One region of the Tessaracoccus sp. MC1865 genome, then DNA from elsewhere that is predicted to be linked to it. Evidence: predicted binding sites of a transcription regulator. Region 1 holds the regulator's gene; the other holds the start of a gene.
The links. The regulator LexA, encoded in region 1, represses DNA repair genes until DNA is damaged. The targets are predictions, from matches to a motif close to TCGAACANNTGTTCGA.
Positions count from the first base shown of each region.

Region 1 (4,230 bases):
AGGGCGCGGATCTTGTCCTCTTCGCGCGCCTTGGTCTCGATGAACTCCACGATGTCCGGGTGGTCCACGTCGAGCACCACCATCTTGGCGGCCCTACGGGTGGCGCCGCCGGACTTGATGGTGCCGGCCGACGCGTCGGCGCCCCGCATGAAGGACACCGGGCCGGAGGCGGTGCCGCCGGAGCTCAGGAGTTCCTTGGACGAACGGATGCGGGAGAGGTTGAGGCCGGCGCCGGAGCCGCCCTTGAAGATGAAGCCCTCTTCCCGGTACCAGTTGAGGATGGACTCCATGGAGTCGTCGACCGAGAGGATGAAGCAGGCGCTGACCTGCTGCGGCGAGGGGGTGCCGACGTTGAACCAGACGGGCGAGTTGAAGGAGAAGTACTGGTTGAGCAGCATCCACGTGAGTTCGTGGCCGAACATCTCCGCGTCGGAGTCCGTGGCGAAGTAGCCGTAGTCGGCGCCGGCCTTGACGTAGCTCGTCACCACCCGGTCGATGAGGGTGCGCAGCGAGTCTTCCCGCTCGGGGGTGCCGACGGCGCCACGGAAGTACTTCGTGGTGACGATGGTGGAGGCGTTGACGCTCCAGGACGACGGGAACTCCACGCCGTGCTGCTCGAAGACGGTCTCACCGGTTCGCCAGTTCGTCTGCACCACGTCGCGGCGGTCCCACTCAACTTCGTCGTACGGATGCACGCCCGGCTTGGTGAAGACGCGGTCGATGACGAGACCCTTGGCCTCTGTGTCCGAGGACTTGCGGCGGGAGGCCCGCGCTGCGGTCGCTGTCATGGTCAAAACCCCTCTGATTCTCTTGCTGCGTTTGATTCGATGTGAAGCTGATGTGTTGCTCAGCCGAGGAGCGGCTCTTGGGCGGTGAGCTGCTGGAAGGCAGCTCCGCCCTCGGGTGCCGGCTTCCTGGTGGTTGCGCTGAGGCGCAGGGCGTCGATCTCGCGTTGGAAATCGTCGACCGACTCGTAGTTCTTGTAGACGCTGGCGAAGCGGAGGTACGCGACGGAGTCGAGCTCCTCCAGTGGGCCGAGGATGGCCACGCCGATCTGTTCCGAAGGGATCTCCGCCTGGCCGGAGGCCCGGAGGGACTCCTCCACACGCTGGGCGAGAGCGGCCAACTGCGCCGGTGTGACGGGACGGCCCTTACAGGCCTTCGACACGCCGCGCATGACCTTCTCGCGGCTGAACGATTCGACGACGCCGGACCGCTTCACCACCGTCAGGATGATCTGTTCGATCGTGGTGAACTTGCGCTCGCACATGGGGCACATGCGACGGCGCCGGATGGCGGAACCGTCGTCTGTCGCGCGCGAATCCGACACCTTGGTGTCGCAGTGGCGGCAGAACGGGCAGTGCACTGTGCGGGCCTTCCTCAAGCGATGGAGCGAGTGGACAACAGTGCCACACCGGAGCGGTTCCTCACAAGTGGCGAATCACGTTCGAATCACAACTTGTAGGGGAATCACATCAGTGCAACCACTAGATGTAGGGATCACACTAGGCGCGGCCCATCACGAAGGCAAGAGACACGCCGAGGGGAATTCGGCGTGTCCCAGTAGAGGAATCAGGGCTGTGTGACGTGGGCCCATGCGGGGTCACCGGGGACGTATGCCACCGCCGGATCCGGCGACACGAAGCCGTCCACCAACTGAGCGGCGGAGACGGCGCCGCCAGCCAGTGCCAACAGCGACACCACCGCGACCTTGACCGCGAGCCACGCGGAACGGCGCTCCGGGCTCACGACACGGCACGAGGCAGCGGCGCCCGTGCGGCCGGGGCCCACCGGGCGGGCAGGACTGAGGCGGGGCAGATGGAGATCAGGGCGGCCGGCCGGGGACACGGTGACGACCCGACGACCGGGCGTGCCGACGATCTGGAAGCGAACTGCGCTCGACGTGGTCATGACTGACCTCTTTCATTCCTAGAACAAGTGTTCGATTGAAACGGTACCCCATGTGCGGATCAGATTCAAACATTCGTTCGAAGCGTGGTGTGCGCCACGGGATTTCGCGACGTGAACCATTCAACACGTCCCCTCTGACAAAATTCGTCGACCATCGACACGCCTGCGCATTTCGAACACCTGTTCCAGCTAATGGCTACCATGGGGGCCATGGCTGACAAGACGAACCGCCCGCGCCGTGGCCGCCCGAGCAACGCAGAGATCGAGGCACAGCTCGCAGGCTTCCCCATCCCCGACGGACCGGATTACGGGCTCTCCCGCAGGCAACTGGCGCTGGTGCACGTGATCAAGGACGCCATCGAGGACCTCGGCTACCCGCCCAGCATCCGCGAGGTGGCGGACAGGGCCGGGCTGGCGTCGACGTCCTCAGTGACCTACCAACTGCGCATGCTGGAGCAGAAGGGCTTCATCCGCCGCGACCCGAACCGGCCGCGTGCCGTCGTGCTGACCCTGCCGGACGTGCCCAAGCTCCCCGAGGAACTGGATTCGGCGCAGGGATGGGATGCGCGTCCCTCAGCGGTTGCCGCCCCCGTGTTGGGCCGGATCGCGGCCGGCGGGCCGATTCTGGCCGAGGAGCACATCGAGGACGTGTTCGCGCTGCCGAAGCAGATCGTCGGCGACGGCCAGCTCTTCCTCCTGGAGGTCAAGGGCGATTCCATGATCGATGCGGCCATCTGCGACGGTGACTGGGTAGTGGTACGCCAACAGAAGGACGCCACCAACGGCGACATCGTCGCCGCGCTGCTCGACGACGAGGCCACCGTCAAGACCTACAAGCTGCAGCAGGGCAAGGTGTGGCTGCTGCCGCACAACGAGCGCTACTCCCCCATCGACGGCACCCACGCCAGCATCATGGGCAAGGTCGTGGCGCTGCTCCGCAAGGTGTGAGCCCCGGTAGGTCACTCAAGGTCGCCGCGGAGGCGGCGGAGTGCCGACACGGCCACGTCGCCATCCGTGGTGGCCCAGAAATCAGGTAGCGACGCAGTGAGGAAGGATCCGTACCGCGCGGTGGCCAACCGTGGGTCGAGCATGGCCACCACTCCTCTGTCCTCGGAGCGCCGGATCAGCCTTCCGGCCCCCTGGGCCAGGAGCAGTGCGGCATGGGTGGCGGCCACACTCATGAAACCGTTGCCCCCCGCGTCGTCGACCGCCTTCTTCCTGGCCTGCATCAGTGGGTCGTCCGGCCTCGGGAACGGGATCTTGTCGATGATGACGAGCTGGCACGATTCGCCCGGGACGTCGACACCCTGCCACAGCGACATGGTGCCGAACAGGGCGGTGGTGGGCTCGTCGAGGAAGCGTCTGGTGAGCTCTGACAGTTGGGCGTCGCCCTGCGCCAGGATGGTCAGGTCCGGCAGTTCCCGCCTGCAGTAGTCGGCGGCCTGGTCAGCCGCCCTGCGCGAAGCGAACAGCCCCAGCGCCCTGCCCTCCGCCGCCCAGACCAGCTGCGCGATCTCCGCGAGGGTCTTGTCGTGCATCCCGTCGCGGCCCGGTGGCGGCAGCCGGCGGGCCACGTACAGGATGCCCTGCTTGCGGTAGTCGAACGGCGAGCCGACGTCGATGCCGCGCCACGCGAACTCGTTGTCCCCCTCTTCCTCGGCCTCAAGCCGGTCTGCCGCGCGCAGCCCGACGGCGCCCGCAGCCGGTTCGAACGCCCCGCCCAACGTGAGCGTGGCAGAGGTCAGCACGGTTGGCCCTTGGCCGAAGACCTGGTCCCTGAGGAGGCCCGACACGTTGAGCGGCGCCACGTACGCGGCGCGCCCCATGATGTCGGACTCTGTCACCCAGACCACGTCCTGGGGTTTCAGAGCGGCGATCCGCTCCGCGATGTCGAAGATCTCCCTGACCGACGAGGTGGCCTGCTGACGGTCCGGGTCGTCGGTCACCTTGCCCAGCGCGCTCACCACACGACGAGAAACGTCGCGCAGCGCTGCCGCAGCGTACGGCAGTGGCGCGGAGGACTCCGTGATGCGGGTGAGTTCTGATTCGTCCAGGGCCTCGCGCAACGTGTCCACCTGGTCGAGGAAATCCACGCCGAGGTCGTCGTCGAGCCAGGTGAGTGCCCGCCGGGCGGCGCGATCCACGATGCCCGGGGTCAGTTCATCCGTTGCCGCGGTCGTGATGCGGCTGACCAGTTCGTGCGCCTCATCCACGACGAGCGCTGCGTGTTCCGGCAGCGCGGTGCCACCGTGCATGGCGTTGATGGCCAGCAGCGCATGGTTGGTGACGATGAGATCCGCGTCGCGTGCAACCTCGCGG
Region 1 is NZ_CP072596.1:1,912,811-1,917,040, forward strand. It holds gene J7D54_RS08900 (vitamin B12-dependent ribonucleotide reductase) at 1-788, opposite strand, end outside; gene nrdR (transcriptional regulator NrdR) at 848-1,366, opposite strand; gene J7D54_RS08910 (hypothetical protein) at 1,573-1,911, opposite strand; gene lexA (transcriptional repressor LexA) at 2,122-2,859, shown strand; gene J7D54_RS08920 (ATP-dependent DNA helicase) at 2,871-4,230, opposite strand, start outside.

Region 2 (4,230 bases), 110 kb from region 1:
CGCTCGCCGTCGCGGTGGTCAGATTGGCGTAGACCCTGTCGACGTGAGCCTGTTCCAGGGCGATTTCGCGTTCCAGGTCAGCGCGCGATGTGGTGGTCAAATCAGACCTTCCTCCGTGAAAGACAGACAGTCAACCCTACTACCCCCGTATGAACGCCACCTGAACCGTCCGGACAGCGGCGGGCCGCCCGCGGAGCCGACCCTGGATTGGATGCCTTCCGGGGGATGGGGCAGAGTGGGGGCGAACACAGTGATGCCAGAGTGATTTGAGTGAGCCATGAACAGCCCCCCGCAGACCGGACGCATGACCATGACGAAGGACAAGTGGATCGTGCTGAGCTTGTTCCTGGTGCTGGTGGTCGCGCTGATCGCGTTCTCGCAGACTCGGCCGCTCGAGCAGAGCGCGGCTCCCGCGGCGGTCCCCGGCGCTGAGGCGCCGGCGGCCGGCACTCCCACCACGGAGGCTCCGGTGGCGGAACTGCCGGCCACGGAGGCTCCCGCCCAGGAGGATCCGGCCGCCGCCCCGCCGCCGGAGGAGGGCACCGACGCCGGTGCCGACCAGGCCGGGTACGAGCAGTGGGTGCGCGATGAGTTCCCCCGCCGCCTGGAGGGTGACCCCATGGCAATGGGCGCACTGGACGCCCCCGTCGTGTTGACCGAGTGGGCCGATTACCGCTGCCCGTTCTGCTCCGTCTTCGCCGAGGAGACGCTGCCCCTGCTGCAGAAGTACATCGACGACGGCACGCTCCGCATCGAGTTCCGCGACCTGGCGCTGTTCGGCGACGAGTCGGTCAAGGCCGCCACGGCGGCGCGCGCTGCCGGCCTGCAGGGGAAGTACTTTGAGTTTCAGCACGCCATCTTCGCCGCCACCCCGAACCAGGGACACCCCGACATCCCCGACGATCTGGTGATGGGCATCGTCGCAGACCTGGGCCTCGACGCGGCCCAGTTCGAGGCCGACTGGGCGCAGCCCGCACTGCGCCAGGCCGTGCTCACGGATTCGCAGGAGGCGCAGGGCATGGGTGTGTCGGCCACGCCGGCCTTCGTCGTCGGCACCCAGTTCTTCACCGGCGCGCAGCCGATCGCCGAATTCGAGCGCGTCATCGAGGCCGAGGCCGCCAAGCTCGGATGACGATCGGCTATGCGGGGGCGTTCCTCGGCGGCATCGCGGCGATCCTCAGCCCCTGCGCGGCGTTGGTGCTGCCCGCCTTCTTCGCCTATGCCTTCGGGGATCAGCGGGCCCGGCTCATCGGGCGCACCGCGCTGTTCTACGTGGGCCTGCTGCTGACGCTCGTCCCGCTGGGGCTGGCTGCCGGGGCGCTGGGCGGCCTGCTCACCAGGCACCGCGACACCCTCGCACTCGTCGGTGGCATCGTGCTCATCCTCTTCGGCCTCATCATGGCGCTGGGCATCCGGCTGCCGATCCCCGGGCTCGCGCAGCGTGGCGACCCCAAGGGCCCCATCGGGGCGGTGCTGCTCGGTATGACCTATGGCTTGGCCGGCGCCTGCACCGGGCCGCTGCTGGGCGCGGTGCTCACCGTCGCGGCGGTGGGCGGCAACGCCGTGCGGGGCGGCCTGCTGCTCGCGCTGTTCGGCGCGGGGATGGTGGTGCCGCTGGTGATCCTGGCGCTGCTGTGGGACCGGCTGCGGCTGGGGGAGCGGCTCAGGCCCCGCCCGGTCAGGATCGGCCCGTTCACCACCTCTTCGCTGGGTCTCGTTTCCGGCCTGCTGTTCATCGGCGTCGGGGTGCTGTTCATCACCACGGACGCGACCGCGGGCATCGGCGGCATCCTCGACGCGACGCAGCAGTTCCACCTCGAGTCCTGGCTGCGCGAGGTGGGTCTCCGGATCCCCGACCTCGCCGTCGTCGGGGCCGTGGTGGTGGTGGCGGGTCTGCTGCTGTGGGGTTGGCTGCGCCGGCCGACGCGGCCCTAGCCCCGGCGCCCCAGCCGGGGCGGCGTGAACGCCTTGTTGGTCGGGCGCGGGTCCTCGCCGGTGAGGCGCTCATGCAGCGCGTAGACGGCCAGGGCTGCGCTCGCCAACTGCCCCCAGGGGGCCGCACCTGCGGGTGAGGTGGCGGAGGCGCGAAGTTGCCGGCCGTCGTCGATCGGGGTGCCGAGAGTTGCTCGGCGCTGCCACCAATGAGGCCTCAGCATGTGGGGCCGACAGTCGATGTCGGCCGGCCCGTCGTGCGAGTCGACGGTGCGTACCCCCCGTTCGGCCACCCGCTGGCGCAGCAGGTCGACGAGGCGCTCGGCGGGCTGCGGGGCCCCGGCGTCGTCGGTGACCTGCCAGCGGCCGAACATCCGTTCCAGCAGCAGCGGGAGCGCGGCCGTGCCCGGCTTCTCCGGGCCCAGGGAGAGCACCACCTCTGACAGCGGCGTCCGGAGCCTCTTGGCCAGGTCTACCACGTTGCGGTCGAGCCACAGCGTGGCCCGTTGTTGCTTCGTGCGCACCGGCTCCGTGCCCTCCAGGGCGTGCCGGCGGAAGGCCTCCCACACCGGCAGCAGGTCGTCGAGCAGGTCGCGCCAGCGCGCCGCCTCCTCCGGGTCGAAAGTGGCGGCCAAGGCGTGGTACTGCGCACCCCGCTCCGCCGGGAGGTCGAGCGTGGTGCCGTCGCTGAGGTGGTAGCGGCGCGCTGGCGCCTCCGTGAGGGCCAGCCCCGCGCCGTTGAGCGCGGTGACCAGGTGGGCGCCGGATTTCTTGAACAGGTCGCGCCAGGTGGCGGGCAGCACGATGGTCTGCGGCAGCGGGTCGACGGTGTGCCCGGCCGCGTCCAGGGTCACCTCATGCCCGAGCCTGGCGAGCCGCGCGGCGGCAGCCAGACCGGCCAGCGTGGCGCCTCTGACGATGAGCATAAGACTGATCGTAGGGCTTCGCGCCAGGGCTGTCGGCGCCCCTCCGACCGGGCGCCGGGGGGAGCTGCGCACGAATCACCGGCGCCCTTTTCTTTTGTCGGACGGTCGATCTATAGTGAAGATCACCGCACGCTTGTTCGATTAGTTCGGGGAAGCTCTGGTCCGTATCAAGCGTGAGGTGAGGGGCCACCCCGGCCCGGCGCGGCTTCGACCCCTGCGCCGGGCCGGGGTTCCCGGGTCGAAAAGCATGATGTGTTCTATTCGAGTGTTCCCCGGGAGGTGGCCCCATGCGCAGGTACGACGACCCCATTTTCGTGTTGTTCAGAGAAGAGCCCAGACAGTTCATCTGGCGCGACAGGCTGTTGCTGGTCAAAGAGGTGCAGGCCCGGTGGAGCCGCGCCACGCCGTGGTGGGCGGGGCAGCAGGCTCGCGCCGCCCGCGGCGAGAGCGTCGACCGGGCGGTGGGGTCGGATCTCCTCGGAGAGTTGGAGGTCTGGCGCGTCGAAGCGGGCAACGGACGCCACCGGGGCGTCTACGAACTGGCCCGTACCGTCGGCGCGGAGAACTGGGTGCTCCAGGCGGTGCTCGACTGATGTTCCCCCATCTCAGGGTGGCCTCCGGCTACTCCTTCCAGTACGGCGCCTCCCACCCCAGCGCGCTGGTGGCGGAGGCCGTCGCCCACGGCATGGACGCGCTCGCCATCACAGACCGCGGTGGCCTCTACGGGGCCGTCCGCTTCGCCAAGGCGTGCCTGTCCGCGGGCATCGCGCCCATCGTCGGCGTTGATCTCGCGGTGCGACCCGACGGCTGGCTGGCCCGCCGCCGGCCCACTGCGGTACGGGGTGGCCAACTGCGCGACGAGAGACTCCCGCGCGCCGTAGTGCTGGCCACCTCCCGCTCGGGGTGGGGCACGCTGTGTCAGCTCATCACCGCGGCCCAGCAGGCCGGGGAACGGGCAGACCCGGTGGTGACCCGTGAGATCATCGCGCAACACTGCGCCGGCCACGACGTGGTGGTGCTCCTGGGCGCGGATTCGCAACCGGGTGAGCTGCTCGTCGCCGGCCGGCCCGCCCAGGCCGCCGACGAGGTGCGGAAGTGGCGCACGGAGCTGGGGGATGGGCTGTTCCTCGCCGCCACCAACCACCAGACCGGGGGCCGCGGAGTCGCCTCGGCGCACCAGGCCGCCGGCCTCATCAGGCTGGGGGACGGCTTGGGAGTCCCCGTGGTGCTGACCAACATGGTGCGGATGGCCCGGCGGGAGCAGGCCGCCACCGTCGATGTGCTCGACTCCGCACGCCGCCTCGTCCCACTGGACGTGCGCAACATCGACCGCCGCAACGCGGAGGGCCACCTCAAGGGCACCGACGCCATG
Region 2 is NZ_CP072596.1:2,018,439-2,022,668, reverse strand. It holds gene J7D54_RS09420 (UvrD-helicase domain-containing protein) at 1-100, opposite strand, end outside; gene J7D54_RS09415 (thioredoxin domain-containing protein) at 278-1,132, shown strand; gene J7D54_RS09410 (cytochrome c biogenesis CcdA family protein) at 1,129-1,935, shown strand; gene J7D54_RS09405 (hypothetical protein) at 1,932-2,858, opposite strand; gene J7D54_RS09400 (DUF6504 family protein) at 3,146-3,451, shown strand; gene J7D54_RS09395 (DNA polymerase III subunit alpha) at 3,451-4,230, shown strand, end outside.
Region 2: a site for LexA is predicted at 2,984-2,999, ahead of J7D54_RS09400 (DUF6504 family protein). Genes of this name have one in related genera too.